One region of the Maribacter sp. 1_2014MBL_MicDiv genome, then DNA from elsewhere that is predicted to be linked to it. Evidence: riboswitches for the same ligand, from Rfam matches in the RefSeq annotation. Region 1 holds a riboswitch; each other region holds the start of a gene.
What was found. Region 1 has a riboswitch for S-adenosylmethionine ahead of YQ22_RS17855 (Na+/H+ antiporter NhaC family protein). Riboswitches for the same ligand answer to the same signal wherever they lie in the genome.

Region 1 (7,813 bases):
TGTCTAAACATGTTGTTCATAAAGAAGCAGATATGGCTACCCTTGGTCATAAAGGTATTGACCACAAATACGTGGTTGTAGAACCTATTGAAAAATTAGATGTGCTTATGTATTTTTTAAATTCGAAAGAGGGACAGCAGGGTATTATCTTTTGTAAAACGAAAGCTGCAGTAAATAAGCTAGCCAAGAAACTGGCCATAAATAAATTTTCATCTGGGGCATTGCACGGTAGTTTATCTCAAGGAATTAGAGACCGCATTATGGGTCAGTTCAGAGAAGGGCATATTAATATTCTTGTGGCGACAGATTTAGCTTCTCGTGGTCTTGATGTAAAGGAATTGAGTTATGTAGTCAATTATCATTTACCGGACACTTATGATGCTTATGTTCATAGAAGTGGACGTACTGCCAGAGCAGGGGCAAAAGGACTTTCATTGACCATTCTTCAAAAAGAAGAGGTTGCCGAAGTTTTTGATTTTGAAAAGGAATTGGGAATATCTTTCTCCAAATTCCAAAAGGCAGATGCACAGAGTATAGAAGAAAACAACACCTTGCTTTGGGCAAAGAAAATATTTAAGACCAAACCTAATCGAGAAATATCAGACGAGTTCAAAACCAAGGTTAAAACAGTGTTTCATCATTTAACCAAAGAAGAACTAGTAGAGAAAATCTTAGCTAATTACCTTTCGAAGCACAGTAAGGCAGATGATCCTGGTAAATAAATCGGTAATTTTAACTATACAAGGTGTTATCATGAGAAATTACATGCTCTTTCACCTTGTTCTGAAACTCCTGTGGCGTCTGTTCCGCATGCTGCTTAAAGAACCTACTAAAATAGGAGTGATCTTTAAAATCTAGGTTATAGGCAATTTCTTTAATGGTATTCTCACTATGAATAATTTGGCGTTTTGCCTCAAGAATTAAACGGTCATGAATTAATTGTACTCCGGTTTTATCCAGCTTTTCTTTCAATATTTGATTTAATCGCTTGGCACTTATACCTAATTGCTCTGCGTAGAATTTTGCATTTCGTTCTTCTTTATAGTTATTTTCCAATAATAACATAAACTCGTAAACCCTTTTTTCATTAATATCCTGTAGGGTAAAATGCTGCTCTTTTAAATGTATCAGCTTTAATAGAAAGACTTTTAACAGGGCTTTAATCATAACCAGGTTTACAGTTTCCTTATTATAATCATCTTTCAATAACTGTAATACGGTCGTTAAGCCTTTACTGGTTTCTTCATTTACCTGAAGACACGAAAACTCACCTTGTATATTGAACATTCTAAAAACGTCTAACAAAAATTCCTTTAGATCGCCTTCCAACAATTCTTGTTTAAAAGAAATCAACACTCCATTCTTACCTGCCTTGTTCAATTGATGAACCCGGTATGGCGGTATTAGATAAATCCAATCTCCTCTTAATGTTTGAAAATCGTGCTGTGGTTCATGAAGTGCATCTTCATTGACCAACCATACGATCTCAAAAAAATCTCTTCTAGCTGGGTCGTTTAAATAAGCTGGTGGACAGTTACCTAAATCTTTAATGTATAATACTTTATCACTCAGCATAGCTTTTATTTATAAATGATCTAATTAATTATCAGTTATCATTTTAATCCATCAAAATGACCTTGTTTCCAAAATGTACCACAAAAATAGCGAATTCTACCATCAAAAAATTAGGTATTGGCAAATTGTACCAGACATCTACCAAATAGTGTCATTTTCCTTACTAAACTCACAATAACTTTGTACCCAGTTAGTAAAAGAAGAACATACAAAGTCAATTTAGTTATGGAGGGTACACTTAAAAATAAGGAAACACAATTAGTGGAAAGTGCAATGAACATTATTATAAATGAGCATATAAAGTTGACACACTCCATTAATTATAATGAAATAGCAAGTTTGATTCCGACAATAAACAATGCCAAAAACATTTTTGTAATGGGAGCAGGCAGAACAGGATTGATGATGAAAGCATCGGCAATGCGACTAATGCACTTAGGGTATCAAGTACATGTTGTAGGTGAAACTACCGCACCGGCGATTAAAGAAGGTGATTTATTGATTGCTGGATCAGGATCGGGCACAACGAGTGGTATCGTTAGGGCTGCTGAAACTGCTAAAAAAGTAGGGGCAGGGTTAATTTGTTTTTCCACTAACAACACATCTCCTTTGGCAATTATGTCTGACCAAACAGTTGTTATACCCGCAGCACAAAAACAGGCAAGAGATGAAAATGTTTCTAAACAGTATGCCGGTAGCCTTTTTGAACAATCATTGCTTTTGACATTCGATGCATTGATACAAACCCTTTGGGATCTAGACGGCAGCACAGCATCTGAATTATGGAAACGTCACGCAAATATGGAATAAGAACAAGTTTAAATAAATAATAATTAGAACATTAAAATAGCATATTATGGCAAAATTACAAGTAGCGATCGATTTATTGAATATAGATGACGCAATAGCACTAGCAACAAAAGTTGCTCCTTACATCGACATTATCGAACTAGGAACTCCGCTTATAAAAAGTGAAGGTTTAGCTGGTATCAGAAAAATGAAAGATGCTTTCCCAGATAAATTGGTATTGGCTGATTTTAAAACTGCCGATGCAGGTGAACTAGAAGCAAATATGGCTTTTGGGGCTGGTGCAGATTACATTACGGTATTAGGTGCAACAGGCGATTCTACCATTGCAGGTGCTGTTAAAGCGGCAAAAGAGCATGGTAAAGGTGTTGTTGTCGATACTATCGGTGTAAAAGATAGAGTTAAACGTGCGCAAGAAGTTATTGCATTAGGTGCAGAGTTTGTTGAGTTACATGCCGGTTTAGATGAGCAGGCAGAAGATGGTTACTCTATACAGGTACTTATTGATGAAGCAACTAGAGCAGGAGTGGCAGTTTCTATTGCCGGTGGTGTTAATTTAAGCAGTATTACCGCGGTTAAAAACTCTGGTGTTACAGTTGCAGTAGCCGGTGCCGCTATATATGGTGCAGAAGATCCTGCCAATGCAGCCAAAGAATTACAAGAATTGGCAATGGCATAAGCAGGTAGAAGACGAAAGTGGTACTTTTACAGCAACTTAGATCCCCATTTTTAATGGGGATTTGTTGTTTCTAGCTATTTCTGTTTTGGTCGTAAACTAATAAATAATATCGTAGAAATCAGTAACAATAACAGATACCAGGTATTACTTACCAAATCAATATAGCTAATACTGCCGTTTGCAAAGCTCAAAATCATAAGCACCTGAGCTCCATAAGGGAGTAATCCTTGCGTTATACACGCAAAAACATCTAAAATTGATGCAGTTTGTTTGTTTTCCAATGCATATTCATCGTTTATGGATTTTGCAATTGGTCCAGATATAATTATTGAGACCGTATTGTTCGCAATTGCCATATTAATGGTAGATACTAAGGCGGCAATACCAAATTGGGCGGACTTCTTACTTTTTACAAAGGTTTTGATTTTAAGTAGAATAAATTCTATTCCGCCATTGTATGTTACCAAAGCAGCCAATCCTCCAGTTAATAAAGACAACAAGAATATCTCCGTCATATTGGTAAATCCGGTATACGATATTCGTGTAAATTCTAAAATGGTGAAGTCTCCATAGGCAACTCCCAAAATTCCAGCAGAAATTGCCCCTAATACAAGCGTTACAAATACGTTTACACCTATTACAGAAAGTGTAATCACAATTAAATAAGGTACGATCTTAAGTATGGAATAACTGTATGCTTCCATTTCCAACCCTTGTGTATTCATGACCAACCCTTGATAGATTAAAATTATCATGCTTATAACGGCCGCTGGGACAGCTATTTTGATATTGGCTTTAAATTTATCGCTCATTCTAACATTTAACGATTGTGTTGCCGCAATTGTAGTATCTGAAATTACAGAAAGGTTATCACCGAACATAGCCCCTCCTAATAATGCGCCACACAAAATTGCCAATGAAAAATTACCGGTATCTGCAAAACCCATAACGATTGGAGCCAATGCTACAATTGCACCTACAGAAGTTCCTGTTGAAATCGACAAAAATGCGGCGATCACAAATACACCTACATAAATAAAATGCCCACTAATTACATCTAGACCTAAATGCACTATAGCGTCTACACTACCCATTGCCTTGGTTGTAGCTGCAAAAGCCCCTGCAAGTAAATATATTAGGCACATTGTAAGTATTTTATCATTACCACAACCTTTTAACAGAACAGCTATTTTCTCGTCCATTGCTTGTTTAAACATGAGAAATGCCACTAAAATTCCTGCGATAACGGCAATAGGAGCGGGGAGTGCATAAAAATCTTGCTGAAAAATACCCACACCTAAAAACACGATAATGAAAACTAAAAATGGAAATAATGCCTTATAATTGGCAACTACAGCTTTAACTTGGCTCATAAAATACTTTTTATAGAACCTCAACTAACGCCATAGCAAATACAAAAGGAAGTGGTTAACGTTTTTTCCAAAGGTATTGGCTTATCACTTTTAGCACCTTGCTCGTTATTGCAGGTTGCTATCTCTATTTGAGATTCTTGATAAATTAAGGGCGCAAATGTAATCAACTGTTAACTCATAAAATCAGATTTTATATTAATTATAACATTAATTGTTTCGCTTGCGTCTTGATGCTATTACTTAGGTTACATTCAAATATTTTAACCTAGCCAAATTACCCATTCACTGAATAACGAATCTCATTCACTGAGAAGCCCCATTCTCATTTAAACTTCTATCTACCTTTATCATCTAAACAGAGACTCGCAACTATAAACTTAGATGCTTAAACAATTTAACAACCTTTAAAAATTTGAATGATGAGTAAAATGAAATTTAAATTAGGTACTGTCTCTTTATTCTTGATCTTATTATCCATAGCCTCTTGTAGTGATGATTCTGATGATGTTTCTATTACTGAAGAAGATATAACCGATGATAGTAGCGATACTACAGAAGCAAGCAGTACCGTTGATAGTGATTCTTATATTCTTGCCATTGCGCCAGACACCGGGGTATATTTAATTGACCATGACGGTAATACCTTGTTCGATTGGGACTTTAACGGTGATCAATTAGGTAATGATGCCATGCTTCAATCTGATGGTAGTTTGGTATCTACGATAAAAGTGGATAATCCCCGAATATCATTTGGAGGTTATGGTGGGGCATTTAGAAAGATCAATGCTGATCAATCTATTGAATGGGAAGTTAAATATTCTTCTAATACCTATATAGCTCACCATGACATAAATTATTTGTCCAACGGTAACATCATATTTCCAGTATGGGAAGAAGTAAGTGCTGCAGATGCTGCTGAAATGGGCTTTTCTGGCAATTTTGATATATACCCCGAAGCCATTATAGAAATGAACCCTTTAACCCAAGAAATAGTATGGGAGTGGCATGCTACAGATCATTTGGTACAAGATTACGATGAAAGTAAGTCAAATTTTGGTGTTGTTGGCGATGTACCCAACTTAATCGATGTTAATTATAATAATGATCAAACAGATGGCGATATCATGCACGTTAATGGTATTACGCTAGATGAAACTAATGATCTGTTATATATGACAGTAAACTTTTATAGTGAGGTTTGGGTCATTGATCACAGCACCACTACAGAAGAAGCTGCCACAAGTACTGGAGGAAACTACAATTTGGGTGGCGATTTGGTATACCGTTTTGGAAATCCTCTTGCTTATGATAACGTTGGTGAAGTGACCATGAACAGAGTTCATTACCCAAACCTTTTTGACGACAATAAAATGCTGGTTTTTGTAAACAACAAATACGATAACCAGTCTGCGGTAGCGGAATATCAACTGAGTCCGCCATACGAATTGGTGGCCGGTCAAGACAATGAACCGGAATTAATATGGGAATTTACAGATAGCGACCTATATAGTAATGGCTTAGGTAGCGGTGTTAGAATGAGCAATGGTAACACTCTTATCAGTGAAGGAACAGGAGCGATCTGGGAAGTGAACAGTGACGGGGACGTTCTATGGAGATATACAAATTACACTAGACCTTGGCGAGCTTATGCGTTCACCAAAGATGATGATGCCATAACTGCATTGGGTCTATAATACGATAGTTTTTTTGATTGATTGATTAATGATGAAGAGCTCCAATAGCAATGTTGGAGCTTTTATACTTTTAATCCATCTATATTATGAAATCAAAACAACTAGTTTTGTTCAAACATGTTACCATTAAAGATTCAGGTATTCACTTTAAATCTTATGGCATCCACTTAAAATTCTTCTTTAGTCCTTGTTTAATCAATAGGTTTACGATTCCAAAAAATTACTAAGATCAAAAAAAATGAAAATATATACTACGCTAATATTAATTCTTGTTTTGGCTATTGGCCAAGCTCAAAATACAGAGGATAACATTACATATCACAGCATTTTAGACGAAGAGCATATTATTGTCGAGTTAAGTACAGTTGACCAAGCTACTATGATGTCTATGTTGCACCGTGGCTTTTATGTGTATTTTGATGCTAAAGGAAAAAAGAAGAAAAATGTTTCTATTCAATATCCAATCAATATTACTGCGCCAAAACGTCCAGAAAGAAATGAAAGAGATAATAATACTCGTGAAAAAACGGATGAACAAGAGCGGAAAAGACCAGACATGAACGAGCTATTGGAAGAAATGCCCAGAACGGCACGCTTTATTAATTTTGATTATGAAGAAGAATTTCATTTGGATCTAAACAATTTGGGCATTACGATAAACTATAACTATGACGAAGCTTCAAAAGAACTTCGTTATCAATTAAAAATACCAAAAAATAGTATTGCTGATAATGACACCAAATTATCCAAATTATCTATTGGAATTGTGACTCCAAAAATAACATCCGAAACAAAAACTGAAAGCTCAAATGTAAGCTTTGGTGGTGGAGGACAAGGTGGCGGACCGGGAGGTGGCAGAGGTGGTCAAGGTGGTGGTCCTGGTGGTGGCGGTCGAGGAGGTTCTCAAGGTGTACCACCACAAGATGAACGACCTGAAGAAGTCTCAATCAATATTTGGTTTAAGGCTGATTCCTTCAATTAAGTAATACATCACTTTTCATCTATTGATTCTATAGATACGTAGTAATAATTACACTATTGGTATATAATGTTTTCACTTACTAAGAGGTAAAGATACTTTTGTAATACATTAATATTAAAAACACATAACCATGAAAAAAGTAATTGCAACGTTTATCATTATTGCTTTAATAACCAGTTGTAACAGTGTAAAGAACATGAACACCTCATCTATGTCCGATGCTGCTACATTATTAAGCTCACTAAGTTCTAATTCTACGGTACAGCAGGTGGCGAGCTTATTTAGCCTATTGGATACCAACAATGATCAAGCTATTAGCTCAACTGAAGCTATTGGCGAAGTTTCTGAAAATTTTGATGTATTGGACACTGATAATAACGCTAGCCTTAATTTAACCGAATTGGAAGGTATACTTGGTTTGTTAAAATAAACCTTCCATTTAAACGTATTCCCCCCGAATACGTTTATTTTCATTTTGAGTTATTTGCTAAGAACCCCCTGTTTATCTTAAACAGGGGGTTCTTTTTTTTGTAAAAAATAAGTGAAGATAACTTAATTTGTGGCTTTATTAAATTTGTAAGTAATACCAATATTTAATCCAAAAGAAGAGTATGGTACTTTCTGAGACAGTTCTTTAGATGTATCAGTATTGATATTCGATAGGTTATCTACGTACGTAGTAGTTCTATTTACACCTTCTGGC
Region 2 (7,813 bases), 1.2 Mb from region 1:
CGGCAGTAAATATGCCACTGCTTTTTTCATCACTCGGGCAGATTTTACCACTTGCGGCAAAAACATTTTTCCGCTACCGAATAAATCGCCCACCACGTTCATACCCGTCATTAAGTTGCCCTCAATAACCTCTATTGGCTTATCGGCAGCTACTCTAGCCTCTTCTACATCTTCAACAATATATTGATCAATACCTTTTACCAAGGCACGTGTAATTCTATCCTGTAAAGGTTCTTCTCGCCACGATAGATCTATTTTACTTTCCTTGGTTTTACCGACTACAGATTCCGCAAAATCTAATAAGCGCTCCGTTGCATCATCCCTCCTATTTAGAATAACATCTTCTACATACTCCAATAAGTCTTTAGGAATATCATCATACACCTCTAGCATACTCGGATTTACAATACCCATGTTCATACCCGCTTTTATAGCGTGGTACAAGAAGACCGAGTGCATAGCCTCACGCACCGGGTTATTGCCCCTAAATGAAAACGAAACATTACTAACGCCACCACTTACACTGGCATGTGGCAAGTTTTCACGGACCCATCTTGTAGCTTCAATAAAATCGACAGCATTTAATTTATGCTCATCCATTCCCGTTGCTACCGGAAAAATATTTAAATCGAAAATGATATCCTCCGGTGCAAAATTTACCTTGTTCACCAAAACATCATACGAACGTTTTGCTATTTCAATTCTACGGTCATAATTATCTGCCTGACCTACCTCATCAAAAGCCATAACAATTACCGCGGCACCATATCTTTTTATGAGTTTGGCGTGGTGTATAAATTGCTCTTCGCCCTCTTTTAAGCTTATGGAATTTACCACACATTTACCTTGAACAACTTGCAGACCAGCTTCAATGATTTCCCATTTAGAACTGTCGATCATAATAGGCACACGAGAAATATCCGGCTCCGATATAACAAGGTTTAAAAATTTCACCATGGCCTGTTTACCATCTATCAATCCGTCATCCATGTTAATATCAATAACCTGGGCACCATTTTCAACCTGCTCCCTAGCCACTGCCAATGCCTCTTCAAACTTTTCCTCTTTTACTAAACGAAGAAACTTTTTTGAACCCGCAACGTTTGTTCGCTCACCAACGTTTATGAAGTTCGTTTCTGGGGTTACAATTAGGGGTTCTAGACCGCTTAACCGCAGATATCTGGTTGTTGATTGTTGGTTGTTGGTTGTTGGTATTTCAGACCTATTGCTCATAAAATCTATTTCACTTTTTAAAATAATTGATAAATCCATTTATCAATTTCTTACAGCTAATAATTCTCTTATTAATAGCTTCAAAATCTTCTCTCTCTATATAATTTAAATCAAGAGCTATATAAAGTTGGGTTTCTAACTCATACAATGACCCTCTTGAAATATGAAGAAACTGAATTGTATCTGCCGATGTTCTTCGTCCGCAACCTTCAGCTATATTAGACGGTATAGATACAGCACATCTTCTTAGTTGATTACTAAGTCCGTAAATCTCTTCTTTTGGAAAAGATTTAGTAATAGAATAAATATCCTTCACAAGAATTCTTGATTCTTTCCAAACTTCCAATTCCGTATAGACTTTCATATTATTCGTGTTTTTTCCACCCAACAACAGACAACCAACAACCAACAACTAAAATTGACGCGGAGCAAAATTTTTCACAACCTCAGCAATCGCAGTAATATGTTCCGGAGTGGTTCCACAACAACCGCCAACAATATTTACTAATCCTTTTTCCGCGTATTCTTTGATCTGTTCCGCCATTTGCTCAGGAGTTTCGTCGTACTCTCCAAATGCATTTGGCAAACCGGCATTGGGGTGCGCTGAGACCGCATGTTCACTTTTGGTAGACAACACCTCTAAATGAGGTACCAACTGGTTTGCACCTAAAGCACAATTAAACCCAACCGATAAAATAGGAATGTGGGATATGGATATTAAAAATGCCTCTGCCGTTTGACCCGATAACGTTCTACCGGATGCATCGGTAATAGTACCACTAACCATTATGGGAACATCTATGTTTCGTTCTTCTTTAACTTCTTCTATGGCAAATAATGCCGCCTTGGCATTAAGCGTGTCAAAAATGGTTTCTACCAATAAAATATCCGACCCACCATCTAATAAAGCTTCTACCTGTTGTTTATATGCAATACGTAGCTCATCAAAAGAAATAGCCCTATAACCTGGATCATTTACATCTGGTGACATACTTGCCGTTTTATTGGTGGGTCCAATACTACCGGCAACAAAACGAGGTTTATTTGGTTCTTTTGCAGTGAACTCATCTGCTACCATTTTGGCAATACGCGCAGATTCATAGTTAAGCTCATACACCAAATCTTCCATAAAATAATCTGCCATAGCAATCGTAGTCCCGGAAAAGGTATTGGTCTCTACAATATCTGCCCCAGCATCAAAATACTGACGGTGAACATCTGCTATAGCATCGGGTTGCGTTAACGACAACAAATCATTGTTACCTTGCAACGGATGTTCCCAATCCTTAAAGCGTTCTCCCCTAAAATCTTCTTCAGTAAACTTATAACGTTGAAGCATAGTACCCATGGCACCATCCAGTATTAAAATACGATCTTTTAAAATTTCTTTTATATCCTTCATTTTACGCTTAACAAATTATTTGTTCGCTTTAAAATATATGATATCAAGTAAGGAAAGGAAGGTAATTATGTTCTTTCTTTAGTTATCTGTCCTTTTGAATTAGGATAGAATGTAGCACCTTCTTTTCCATTACGGAAAGGGTTGCCAAGGTTTCACAGGGTCTAGTCCCTCCGCCTTTCTTGATAACAATACAATTTAATTAGGAACGAATTGCAAAGTAACGGCACTACTCGCTCTTTACCAAGACTTCAATGGTTTTTTTAGCCAACGAAATTCTTAAAAAATGTCACAAAAAAAGCCCCCGCGCGTCTGAAGCATCCGGAGGCCGTACTACTCAAATAATATAATTTATGCGATACTTTGTACTACTTCTTTCTTTGCTTCTTTCTTAGAACCATCAAAACCTTCAACACCACCAACAGTAGTATATTTCATTACAAAGCGCTTACCAGGATTGATCTGCTGGTATGCATATTGACACATAACCGCTGCTTCATGGAAACCTGAAAGTATCAATTTCAACTTACCTTCATAAGTATTAACATCACCAATGGCATATACTCCCGGTATATTGGTCTGGTAATCTTTTGCGTTATTTACCTTAATGGCATTTTTCTGAATTTCCAAGCCCCAATCACCTATAGGACCTAATTTAGGAGACAGACCGAATAAAGGAATAAAATTATCCACTTCTAAATAAGTATCTTCTTTTTCCTTGTCCGTGTGCTTAATAACTACTGCCTTAAGTTCATTTTCACCGTGCAGCTCTTTAACTTCAGCTTTGGTAATCAACTTGATTTTACCCAATTTCGCCAGTTCAGATGCTTTTTCAACGGAATCCAATGCCCCTCTAAATTCATCCCTTCTGTGTACCAAGGTTACTTCTGCCGCTACATCGGTCAAAAATATAGCCCAGTCCAAGGCAGAATCACCTCCACCGGCAATGACCACTTTTTTATCGCGATATACTTCTGGATCTTTGATCATATAGGAAACACCTGTATCTTCAAAGTTTACAATGTTAGAAATAGGTGGTTTTCTTGGCTCAAAAGAACCCAGACCACCTGCAATTACAACTACAGGTGCATTGTGCTTTGTTCCTTTATTGGTAGTTACCACAAAAGAACCATCTTCTAACTTATCTAGCGTTTCCGCTCTTTCTCCCAAAGTGAATCCTGGTTCAAAAGGCTTTATCTGCTCCATTAGGTTATCTACCAAAGTACCTGCCAAAATTTCTGGAAATGCAGGAATATCATAGATAGGCTTTTTAGGATATATCTCTGAACACTGACCACCTGGTTGTGGCAATGCATCTATTAAATGTGTTTTTAACTTTAATAATCCTGCTTCAAATACCGTGAACAATCCGGTAGGTCCCGCTCCTATAATGAGCATATCTGTTTTAATCATAATTCTCTTTTTAGTAAAAAGTAATTCTACAAAGTTGACATCATTATATACAACTACTTTTTAGCTTCTTTTAATTTCACTTATTCTATATACTTATCCTTTACTAAATATGCTATGCTTTATTTACTTCAATAAAACTAACATGCTCTTCAGCAAACTTATGAGTTGCCTCCGCTAACGCTTCACGATGTCTAACTACTTCTCCTATGATAATGATAGCAGGATTAGAAAGATTTTCTTTCTCCACCACATCAACTATGGTATCTATAGTAGCAACTCCTATTTTTTCATTCTTTCGTGTTCCGTTCTGAATTATTGCTATAGGTAGTTCCGATTTACCTTCAGACTTAAATAATTTTACTATCTGAGGGAGTTTTGACATCCCCATCAATATGACTACCGTAGCACTACTCTTTGCAGCTAAGGCAACATCTGTTGATAATTTATGCTCTTTTGTGGTTCCTGTAATTACCCAAAAACTTTCTGAAGAACCTCTTTTTGTTACCGGAATGTTTTGATATGCAGGCACACTTAAACTTGACGATATACCTGGTACCATGGCTACTTGCAACCCATGAGAAGCGGCATATTCCATTTCTTCCGAACCGCGACCGAATACAAAAGGATCTCCTCCTTTTAACCGCACCACATGTCCGTTAGATTTTGCCCTACTTACAATAAGCTCATTAATTTGCTCTTGTTGATATGCATAGCATCCTTTGCGTTTACCTACAAAAATCAATTCTGCATTCTTGGCATAATCCAGCAACTCCTCGTTCACCAAAGCATCGTACAAAACTACATCGGCATTTTCCAGCGTTCTGATCGCTTTTAACGTAATCAGCTCCACATCACCTGGTCCTGCGCCAACTACGGTTAACTTAGGTCTCCTTATATGTTGTAAATGATTTGCCATTATCTATGCTTCTGCCAATTCTTGCTGTCTGAACTTTTCAACAGTTTCTAAAAATTCTTTCGCATCCTTTATGTAAGATTGTGCAAATTCTTTTGTTGGTTCGTTCTGATTTAATTGAAGTACCAATTTTTCAAATCCGCCAGCTACGGCAATTCTGCCATCGGCAACAAATTTCTCATCAAAATCCTTAATGATACTTACGTGGGTATTCACTTTTGTATTTTCTGCGGTCAACATCGCTTTAGCAGAGTTTACCATAGAAGAATATGCGTGATAGATACTAGCAGACCATTTTTCGGCATCGAACATTTCTTGTGCATTCTGAATTTTTTCTTCACTTTCAAAAAGTAATGTTGCAATCAAGTCGATAACAACACCGGCACATTCACCTACACCTATAGCTTTTTCATAACGCTCCGTATTACCCCAATCTATAAAGTCTTCTGGCGTTAAATCATCTATTGATGATAATGGCGTAAGAAAATCATAGAAATACATTTGTCCTTTTTCAGCATAATAATCCGGGAACGATAGATCTCCACCATTGGCATCAAAATCATTTAAGATCAAACGCAATGCTTCCGGACCTCTTTTACTTGGCACTTTCACCACTTTGTCCGCAAAACGACCGTTACCATTACCATCATTGCTACCGCCCAACAATACCTGAAGCGCAGGAGCTACCAATTTATCCTTTGTACGAACGGACATGCCCTGAAAACCAATATTTGCCATATTGTGCTGCCCACAGGCATTCATACAACCACTGATTTTTATAACAACATCATCGTTATTTATATAATCTGGGTATTCTGTTTTTATCACTCTTTCCAGTTCCTCTGCAATTCCCGTACTACTTGCAATTCCCAGATTACAGGTATCCGTACCAGGACAAGCAGTGATATCAAGAGCCTTATTATAACCAGCCTCAACAAAACCTAACTTTTCCAATTCAGTATAAAAGAACGCTACGTTCTCTTCTTTTACGAAAGGAATCAAAATGTTTTGACGTAAGGACAATCTTAACTCACCCGCTGCATATTTCTGCACCAAGTTTGCCAATAAACGTGCTTTATCCGTATAGAAATCACCCAATAACACTTTAATACCCAAAGCAACATAACCTGGTTGTTTTTGTGGTATTACGTTGGTAGATTTCCACTGTTCAAAAGCTTTTACGTCACTAATTTCTACTGCCGGAACCTTTAACTCCGACACCTTTACCTTAGGATATGCCTCTGGATCTATTGGAAAAGTATCAAAAGGTACCGCCGTTTTCTCTGCCGCCAAAAGCTCCTTAAATCCGTCAAGACCTAAATCTTTCAACAAGAACTTCATTCTAGCTTTAGCTCTACTTTTACGCTCACCGTAACGGTCAAAAACACGAACTACGGTTTCCATTAAAGGAATTATCTGATCCGCAGGCAAAAAGCTGTACAACTCATCGGCATGTCGTGGTTGGGAACCCAATCCGCCACCAAGCATTACTTTAAAACCTATTTCACCATTTTGTATTTTGGCAATAAAGCCCAAATCATGCATATAAGACAAACCGGTATCGGCATCACTTGCGGAAAAAGAAACTTTGAACTTACGTCCCATTTCTTGACTTACAGGATTTCTAAGGAAATACTGAAATAATGCGTGTGCATATGGTGAAACGTCAAAAGGTTCATCAACATCAATACCAGCCGTTTCACTTGCGGTTACGTTACGTACCGTGTTACCACAGGCTTCCCTTAAGGTAATTTCATCTTTCTCCAATTCTGCCCACAACTGCGGCGTTCTATTCAAATCTACATAGTGGATCTGAATATCTTGGCGTGTGGTAATATGCAATCTACCTGTAGAATATTCGTCCGACACATCACAAATACGAAGCAACTGCTTAGAGGTCACCTTACCATAAGGCAACTTTATACGAATCATTTGAACCCCTTCTTGACGCTGTCCGTAAACACCACGTGCCAATCGAAGACTTCTAAATTTTTCTTCATCTAGCTTGCCACCATGAAACTCATGAATTTTACGTTCCAATTCAAGAATATCCTTTTCAACTACCTGATTTTCTAATTCTGTTCTAAAACTTTGCATTGCTTAGTATTAAATGTTCAGTATAAATACCGATGTAAATTATTACTATATTTTACCTATAGATTTTATAGACTTAATAAAAACAGTCAATATAAAATTGACATGTTTTTATTAACTTATGAATCCTGCACCTACGGTACTGTTGGATTTTGTATCGATCAATATAAATGAACCGTTTGTTCTGTGATTTTTAAATTGATCATAGAAAATTGGTTTATTTAAACGGAAACTCACTTGAGCAATATCATTCATGCCCAAAGACTCCGTTTTCTCATCTATACCAGAATAATCCGGAGCGATCTTATGGTGCACTTGCTCTACCTTTGCCAATACTTTATTGACACCATGTTGAACAATATATTTATTACCGGCTGCCAAAGGCAATGAATCCATCCAAGAAATCGTTGCCGTAAATTGCTTGTCTACCGTTGGCAGATCACCCTCTTTCACTAACATATCTCCGCGACTCAAATTAATTTCATCTTCCAATGTTATGGTTACCGATGACCTCCTAGATGCCGTTTTATATTTCTTATCATGAAAATAAATATCCTTTATTTTAGAGCGTGTCTGTGATGGAAGCGCCACTACCTCATCACCTACGCTTAATTCACCACCATATACTTTACCGGCAAATCCTCTAAAATCATGGTGCTCATCCGTTTTTGGACGGATAACATATTGCACCGGAAAACGTGGTGTACCCACATTGAAAATATCCTTTCTATCCAATGCTTCAAAATGCTCTAACAAAGACT
Region 3 (7,813 bases), 1.2 Mb from region 1:
GTTCATTTTACTAGCTACAGTACTTATTTCCTGTAGAAAAACAACACAAAAAGTAGCCAATGCTGAGGTTTCTGATACCTACGTAGAGGATAACTACACAAAAAAGGAAGTGGATATTGCCATGCGAGACGGTGTTACGTTACATACCACTATTTATTCGCCAAAAGATACTTCAAAAGAGTACCCAATTATAATGCAAAGAACCCCGTATAGTTCTCAGCCTTACGGAGCGGGTAATTTTAAATCAAAGATCGCGCCCAATATTCATATGATGCAAGACGGCTATATAGTGGTCTATCAAGATGTGCGCGGCCGTTGGTTAAGTGAAGGGCATTATGAAAATATGCGCGCCTATAATCCCAACAAAAAAACGGAGCAGGATATCGATGAAAGTTCAGATACCTATGATACTATTGATTGGTTGGTCAATAATGTAGAGAATAATAACGGTAATGTAGGTATTTGGGGAATTTCGTATCCTGGCTTTTATTCTACCAATGCCGTGGTAGATGCGCATCCGGCTTTAAAGGCAGCATCTCCACAGGCAAGTATTGCCGATTTCTTTTTTGATGATTTCCACCACAATGGCGCCTATTTATTGAGTTATTTTAGGGCTACTTCATTGTTTGGTACACCAAGACCAGATGGGGATAAGCCTATAGATACGGCTTGGTATACATTGCCGGATTTACCTACCGAAGATCAATATCAATTCTTTTTAGATGAAGGACCGTTAAAGAACTTAGATCGATTTTTTGAATACGAAACAGCCGATACCCCACGTATGGCAAATGAGGGTGTTACCGATGATTATTTTTGGAACGAACTTAAAGAGCATCCAAATTATGATGAAATGTGGCAGAGCAAGGGCTTGATCCAGCATTTAAAAGATGTAAAGCCAACAGTGGCCACAATGGTAGTTGCGGGCGAATTTGATGCGGAAGATTTATACGGACCGTTAGAAACCTATAAGAATATAGAAAAGTACAATGTCGATAATTATAATACCTTGGTTTTTGGACCATGGGATCACGGCGGATGGGCACGTAGAAAAGGTCAGAATACCGTAGGTAATTATTATTTTGGCGATGGTATTTCTGAATTTTTCCAAGAACATATAGAAACCAAATTCTTTGATCATTTCTTAAAAGGTAATGGTGATAAGAATAGCGGTTTGCCGGAAGCCTACGTTTTTGATACCGGTAGAAAAGATTGGAAAACCTATGATACTTGGCCGCCAGCAGGTGTCGTGAAAAAGGATATGTATTTATCTCCAGATCAAGAACTGACTTTTGAGCCAAAAGAAGTGGAAGAAGTAAAGTTTATCAGTGATATTAAAAAGCCGGTACCTTATTCAGAAGATATTAAAACGGTATTTACACCTAGAAAATATATGACCGATGATCAGCGTTTTGCAGCTCGCCGTGGTGATGTTTTGGTGTTTGAAACTGACGTAATGCAAGAAGATTTGACCTTGGCGGGTGATATTTTGGCGAAGCTAAAAGTTGCTACTACAGGTACCGCTGCAGATTGGATCGTAAAAATCATTGACGTACACCCAGCAGATGAACCTGCTTATGAAGGTATGCAAGATCACTTAAAAATGAGCAACTATCATTTAATGGTACGTAGCGAAGTGTTGCGTGGTCGTTTTAGAAATAGTTTTGCCAACCCAGAACCGTTTGTGCCAAATGAAAAAACAGATGTAACCATTAAGTTGCAAGATGTATTCCATACCATTAAGAAAGGGCACAAATTACAGGTACAAGTACAGAGCACATGGTTTCCGTTAATAGATTTAAATCCGCAAACCTATGTAGATAATATTTTTGAAGCTGAGGAGTCGGACTTTAAAACCCAAACACATACGGTGTTTACAGATTCAAGTATAGAGTTTTCTGTGTTGGAGTAAATTAGGATTTATTAAAAATGACTAATAAACTCTTTTACTAGTTTCTATATGCTTAGATATTGAATTCTTCAAAAATAAAACTACGAGAAATATATATTCCGTTTCTAATGGTATCATTAGGAACGGTTATTTCGTATTGTTTATTTCGGTGGGTTTTTGATATTAAATTAGGTCTATTACCCTTAAAAAAAGATATTCTTGATTTGTGGATGCCTATTATTCTGCCATGGATATCCGTTTTGATATGGTTAAGAAAAAGGATTAGATTATTACGAATTAGAGGAAAAGGCGGAGATGGTTATTTTGGTTATCAGTTTGCCATGGTTGCTGCAATAGCTGCACCTTTGGTAGTTAGTCAGGAATATGTTGATAAAATATCTTATGATTTAATTGAAGTAAATTATGTATCTGATATATCTAAAATTAAAGGAGGAAAGTATTTTAAAGTAAATTCATTTGATGTTGAGGATAATGCAAGCCTTTCCCATGTAACTGTTAGGACCACTGGGAAGTATAATGGAAGTTTAAATTTTAATCTGTTTTATGCTACACCTTTAAGAGGTTCTACTTCAGTTTGGCATTGTGTTGAATACAAAAGGACTATTAATAATAATTTAAGCAAGCAGAGAAAGAATTTAGAGTATTCAAAATTTTTGGATAGGTCTAGCAAGGAATTTAATACCTACAATTTCTATGCGGTTACTTATTTTGAAAAATTAGCTATTTCCAAAGAAAGAGATGGTTTTGTAAATGCTGTCGAAAAAGAATATCCTGGAGTTAATGCGAATAATCAAATATTCTTAGCTCCTAAGATTGTTGCGTTTAAAAATGAAAATAACAATTCACTTAGGAACACGGTAGTTGCTTTTCTAATAGGAGCGTTAATTATTTTGATTATGATTATTTTACCGAAAATAGACAAGAATGAGTTAAATAGATTTAAGCGAAATAAACCATTAAAGGATGATGATTTCAAAGATTTTCTTGAATTTTTGAATCCGATAGGAGCGTACAAAGGTGGTGCTGTCCTTATATTTTTAAATATTATTGTATTCTTAGTTATGATATTTATAGGTCTTGATTTTGTTTCTCCAACTACTAAAGAGTTACTTGATATTGGTGGAAATCGAAGACAAGAAATTTCAAATGGTGAATATTGGCGTTTATTATCATCAAATTTTATTCATATTGGTGTTTTTCATTTATTCCAAAATTTACTCGGTTTAGTCTTTAGTATAGTTTTTTTAGAAAAATTAATTGGCTACATGAAGTTTATTTTGGTTTATATTGTTTGTGGAATTTTTGCCAGTTTAGCAAGTATTTATTGGCACGAGGATGTTGTAAGTGTTGGTGCTTCGGGTGCTATATTTGGTTTGTTCGGTGTAATGCTGGCTTTCGCTGTATTTAAAATTTTCTCAGATTATATGAGAAAATTTGTAGGGATATTTTTAGGTCTAGTTATTGGATTAAGCTTGTTGTTTGGTATAGTTAAATCGGTGGATAATGCAGCGCATATTGGTGGATTGATAAGTGGTTTTGTGATAGGGGCTATTTTTGTTTTTGCAAATAAGGAGCAGTTGAGAATAAAGGAGAAGAAAGAATTTTAATCTATATGATAATTCGGTTTACAGTTTTTCCTCTTTAAATTAGCCTTACTTTTATTAACAACCAACAACCAACAACCAACAACCAACAACCAACAACCAACAACAACGAACAACAACCAAAATGAAAAAACTAATCCTAACCGCTGCAGTCCTACTTTTCTTGCTGCCATTTAAGACTAAGGCGCAAAAAAGCAATGCTAAAAAGCCCAATATCATTTTCATCATGTCAGATGATCATGCGTATCAGGCCATAAGCGCATATGATGATAAATTGTTGCAAACACCCAATATTGATCGCTTGGCAAAAGAGGGCATGCTGTTTACCAATGCCAGTGTTACTAACTCTATTTGTGCGCCTTCTCGTGCAACCATATTAACAGGCAAGCACACTCATATCAACGGGAAAGTGGATAATTATTTTCCGTTCGATACTACACAGGTGACCTTTCCGCAAATCTTTAAAAAGAATGGGTATAAAACGGCGATGTTCGGTAAGCTTCATTTTGGCAATAATCCAAAAGGGGTAGATGAGTTTATGATCTTGCCGGGTCAAGGGCACTATATTAATCCAGATTTTATAGTTACCAATGGTGATACCATAACCAAGCAAGGCTATGTTACCGATATCATAACAGATGTATCACTAGATTGGTTGAAAGAAGAAGCGTCCAATGACGAACCTTTTATGATGATGTACTTGCACAAGGCACCGCACAGACCGTGGTGGCCAAGACCGGATAAGTTCAAGGAGTTCACGAAAAAAACCTTCCCGGAGCCAGAAACGTTATTTGATGATTACAGCAATAGAGGGTCGGCGGCAAAGACGGCAGAAATGAATTTGTTGACACACATGATGTATAGTCATGATAGTAAGATCAGACCGGAAACCTTGGCTAAAATGGAGGGTAAGGTTTTACCGGTAGTGGAGGAATTTCCCAATAGTTTTTACGGTCCGTATAACCGTGCAACGGCAGAGCAAAAAGCATTGTATGATCCGGTGTTAGATTCCATCAATGATTTTTTCTACAACAATTGGCCAAAAATGAACGATACCGAGAAAATGAAATGGAAGTATCAGCGCTATATGCAAGATTATTTGGGTAGTATTTCTTCGGTAGATGATAATGTAGGTCGCTTATTGGATTATTTGGATGAAAGCGGATTGGCGGAAAACACCATAGTGATCTATACCTCTGATCAAGGATTTTATTTAGGGGAACACGGTTGGTTTGATAAGCGATTTATTTATGACGAATCGTTCAAAACTCCTTTATTAGTGCGTTGGCCCAATGTAGTTGAACCGGGGGCGGTAGAAAATGAAATGGTACAGAATTTAGACTTTGCACAGACAATGTTAGAAGCTGTAGGCATCACGTCGCCTAGTGATATGCAAGGCGAAAGTTTAATTCCCTTATTGAAAGGCGAAAAAGAAAAATGGACTAGAGATGCCGTGTATTATCAATATTACGAATATCCATCTGTTCATATGGTAAAGCGTCACTATGGTATTGTGAATAAGGAATTTAAATTGGTACATTTCTACTATGATGTTGATGAGTGGGAGTTGTATGATAGATTGAAGGACCCAAAGGAAATGAATAACGTCTACAACGACCCTGCCTACGCAGATACCGTTAAAAAATTAAAGAAAGATTTAATTGCGCTTCGTAAAAAATATAAAGACTCCCCGGAGCAAGATCAGATGTATATAGATAAATATAAGAGCGCAGGGATGATTGAGTAGTTGATCGTTTCTAGTTTCTCGTTGTTCGTTTATAGTAAAATGTCAGTACGAGTGCTCTTAAACTAATTTTTCTTTAGGTTAAGAGTGTATCGAGAACAGGTTTGGGACACGTGTGCTTCTCGATACAATTTTTCCTCCCAAAAAAGGTATTAAAAACCACTCAGAGTGATATTAATTTTAAGTCGAAAAGAAGTTGATTTCATAAAGTATTTTGTCAGCTCAAGTATTTTGGGCGTAGAGTATCTGAGTCCCAAAATGTATCGAGAATATTGTAATTGAACAAGTGTTCCATTGCTTTTAAGCCTTCAGAAAACTAACAACAAGACCAAGAATTATATATTTTTCATAAAATACTAGGTTTTTAAATTTTTCTGCCTTTATATTTGTAGTTCAAAGTTCACACACGTATTGAATAGTTATCAAGAAAGGTGGAGGGATTAGACCCTTTGAAACCTTAGCAACCCTTTGTTCCATACAAAGAAGGTGCTACATTCTACCCTTAGGGGAAGGATAACAGTAATCGATTTTCTCGATATTACTTTCTTATAACTTTTTGATTTTACTTACTCACATTTTTATGTGTTTAAGTTGGGCTTTTTAATTATTAAAATAATTTTTAAAAACAACAAAATCATGAGTAATCACAAATTAGCAACAAACGCATTACACGCAGGTCACGACACCACTACAAATGGAGGTACAAGGGCAGTGCCTATTTATCAAACATCATCGTATGTATTTAATGATACCGATCATGCGGCAAACTTATTTTCTCTTAAAGAACTTGGGTTTATTTACACACGTTTAAACAATCCTACTAATCAAATTTTACAAGATAGATTAGCCGCTGTTGAAGGTGGTGTTGGGGCTGTGGTCTTTGCATCTGGTACTGCTGCCATTTCTACAGGTTTATTGACCTTGTTAAAAGCGGGCGATCATATTGTAGCATCCAGCAGTTTATACGGAGGTACCTTTAATTTATTGAATGTTACCCTACCAAGATTCGGCATTACGACCACCTTTGTAGACGCATCTGACCCAAAGAACTTTACCGATGCCGTGCAGGATAATACAAGGGCATTCTTTGTGGAATCTTTAGGGAATCCGAAATTGGATGTGTTAGATCTGAAAGAAATCTCAAAGGAGTCTAAAGCAGCGGGAGTACCTTTTATAGTAGATAATACGGTAGCTACCCCTTCATTGTTAAACCCTATTGAGCACGGTGCCAACTTGGTCATTCATTCATTGACAAAATATATTGGTGGTCAAGGAACGTCCTTAGGTGGCGCAATTATAGATGCCGGTACGTTTGATTGGACTAACGGAAAATTCCCTGAATTTACGGAACCATCTGCAGGTTACCACGGTTTGGTTTATAGTGAGGCATTAGGTGCGGCAGCATTTACCTTTAAATTGATACTGGAAGGTTTACGTGATTTTGGTGGGGCATTGAGTCCGTATAACGCCTTCCAAATTATACAAGGTTTAGAGACTTTGCCGGTACGTATAAAGCAACACAGTGCAAATGCATTGGAATTGGCTACTTGGTTAGAAGGAAGGAAAGAAGTGGCTTGGGTAAATTACCCAGGATTAAAGAGCAATAAGTACTATGACTTGGCACAAGAGTACTTGCCAATAGGTCAAAGCGGATTGGTTACCTTTGGTATCAAAGGAGGTTTTGAAGCGGCTAAAAAGGTTACCGATGCCACTAAGATATTTTCTTTACTTGCCAATATTGGTGACACCAAATCATTGATTATTCACCCGGCAAGTACTACCCACCAGCAATTAACCGCAGAGCAGCAAGAAGGTGCAGGTGTAGGGCAAGATTTAATTCGTTTGTCGGTAGGTCTTGAAGATATAGAAGATTTAAAAGCAGATTTAGAGCAGGCATTTGCCAGTCTTTAAATTAGATAAGGTAAAAGCTGAAACCACCGATCACTGAGCGTAGCCGAAGTGATCGGTGGTTTAAGAAAAAAAGAATATTGGTGGCGGCTGAGCCTAGCCGAAGTCATTGAATGTTCAAGAATATATTATTTACATGAGGTGGCTGAGCGCAGTCGAAGCTCAGCCACAAATTGATTTTGAAATAGATGTTACATCAACTACAGATTAAAAAATACAAGGCCCTAAGCGGTAGTGTTCAAGATATTCAATTATCGTATCAGGTATTTGGAAAAAAATTACATACTGCACCCATTATATTGGTGAACCATGCATTAACGGGCAATTCTAATGTTACCGGTGAAAATGGTTGGTGGTCTGCCTTGATCGGAGAAGAAAAGTGTATAGATACTAACAAGTACACTATTTTGGCATTCAACATTCCGGGTAATGGGCATGATAAGTTTGTAATAGAGAACTATAAGGATTTTGTAGCCGGTGATGTAGCTAGAATATTTTTATTGGGTCTACAGCAGTTAAAGGTAGAACGTTTGTTTGCATTGATCGGTGGATCTTTAGGTGGCGGTATAGCATGGGAAATGGCAGCATTGCACCCAACGCTGACAGAACATTTGATTCCTGTGGCATCTGATTGGAAATCGACCG

Region 2: another riboswitch for S-adenosylmethionine. It lies ahead of YQ22_RS04235 (homocysteine S-methyltransferase family protein); the one in region 1 lies ahead of YQ22_RS17855 (Na+/H+ antiporter NhaC family protein).
Region 3: another riboswitch for S-adenosylmethionine. It lies ahead of YQ22_RS04300 (O-acetylhomoserine aminocarboxypropyltransferase/cysteine synthase family protein); the one in region 1 lies ahead of YQ22_RS17855 (Na+/H+ antiporter NhaC family protein).

What each region holds. Positions count from the first base shown of each region.
Region 1 is NZ_CP011318.1:4,207,420-4,215,232, forward strand. It holds gene YQ22_RS17835 (DEAD/DEAH box helicase) at 1-722, shown strand, start outside; gene YQ22_RS17840 (helix-turn-helix domain-containing protein) at 733-1,575, opposite strand; gene hxlB (6-phospho-3-hexuloisomerase) at 1,801-2,385, shown strand; gene hxlA (3-hexulose-6-phosphate synthase) at 2,432-3,061, shown strand; gene YQ22_RS17855 (Na+/H+ antiporter NhaC family protein) at 3,136-4,434, opposite strand; SAM-I-IV-variant riboswitch at 4,486-4,583, opposite strand; gene YQ22_RS17860 (aryl-sulfate sulfotransferase) at 4,863-6,128, shown strand; gene YQ22_RS19255 (hypothetical protein) at 6,367-7,110, shown strand; gene YQ22_RS17870 (hypothetical protein) at 7,241-7,540, shown strand; gene YQ22_RS17875 (outer membrane beta-barrel protein) at 7,663-7,813, opposite strand, start outside.
Region 2 is NZ_CP011318.1:1,023,459-1,031,271, forward strand. It holds gene metH (methionine synthase) at 1-1,233, opposite strand, end outside; gene YQ22_RS04230 (four helix bundle protein) at 1,244-1,597, opposite strand; gene YQ22_RS04235 (homocysteine S-methyltransferase family protein) at 1,646-2,635, opposite strand; SAM riboswitch class I at 2,715-2,824, opposite strand; gene YQ22_RS04240 (NAD(P)/FAD-dependent oxidoreductase) at 2,984-4,045, opposite strand; gene cobA (uroporphyrinogen-III C-methyltransferase) at 4,158-4,961, opposite strand; gene YQ22_RS04250 (HEPN domain-containing protein) at 4,965-7,055, opposite strand; gene YQ22_RS04255 (sulfate adenylyltransferase subunit 1) at 7,167-7,813, opposite strand, start outside.
Region 3 is NZ_CP011318.1:1,039,836-1,047,648, reverse strand. It holds gene YQ22_RS04315 (CocE/NonD family hydrolase) at 1-1,912, shown strand, start outside; gene YQ22_RS04310 (rhomboid family intramembrane serine protease) at 2,020-3,519, shown strand; gene YQ22_RS04305 (sulfatase family protein) at 3,641-5,263, shown strand; SAM riboswitch class I at 5,677-5,780, shown strand; gene YQ22_RS04300 (O-acetylhomoserine aminocarboxypropyltransferase/cysteine synthase family protein) at 5,897-7,171, shown strand; gene thrA (bifunctional aspartate kinase/homoserine dehydrogenase I) at 7,357-7,813, shown strand, end outside.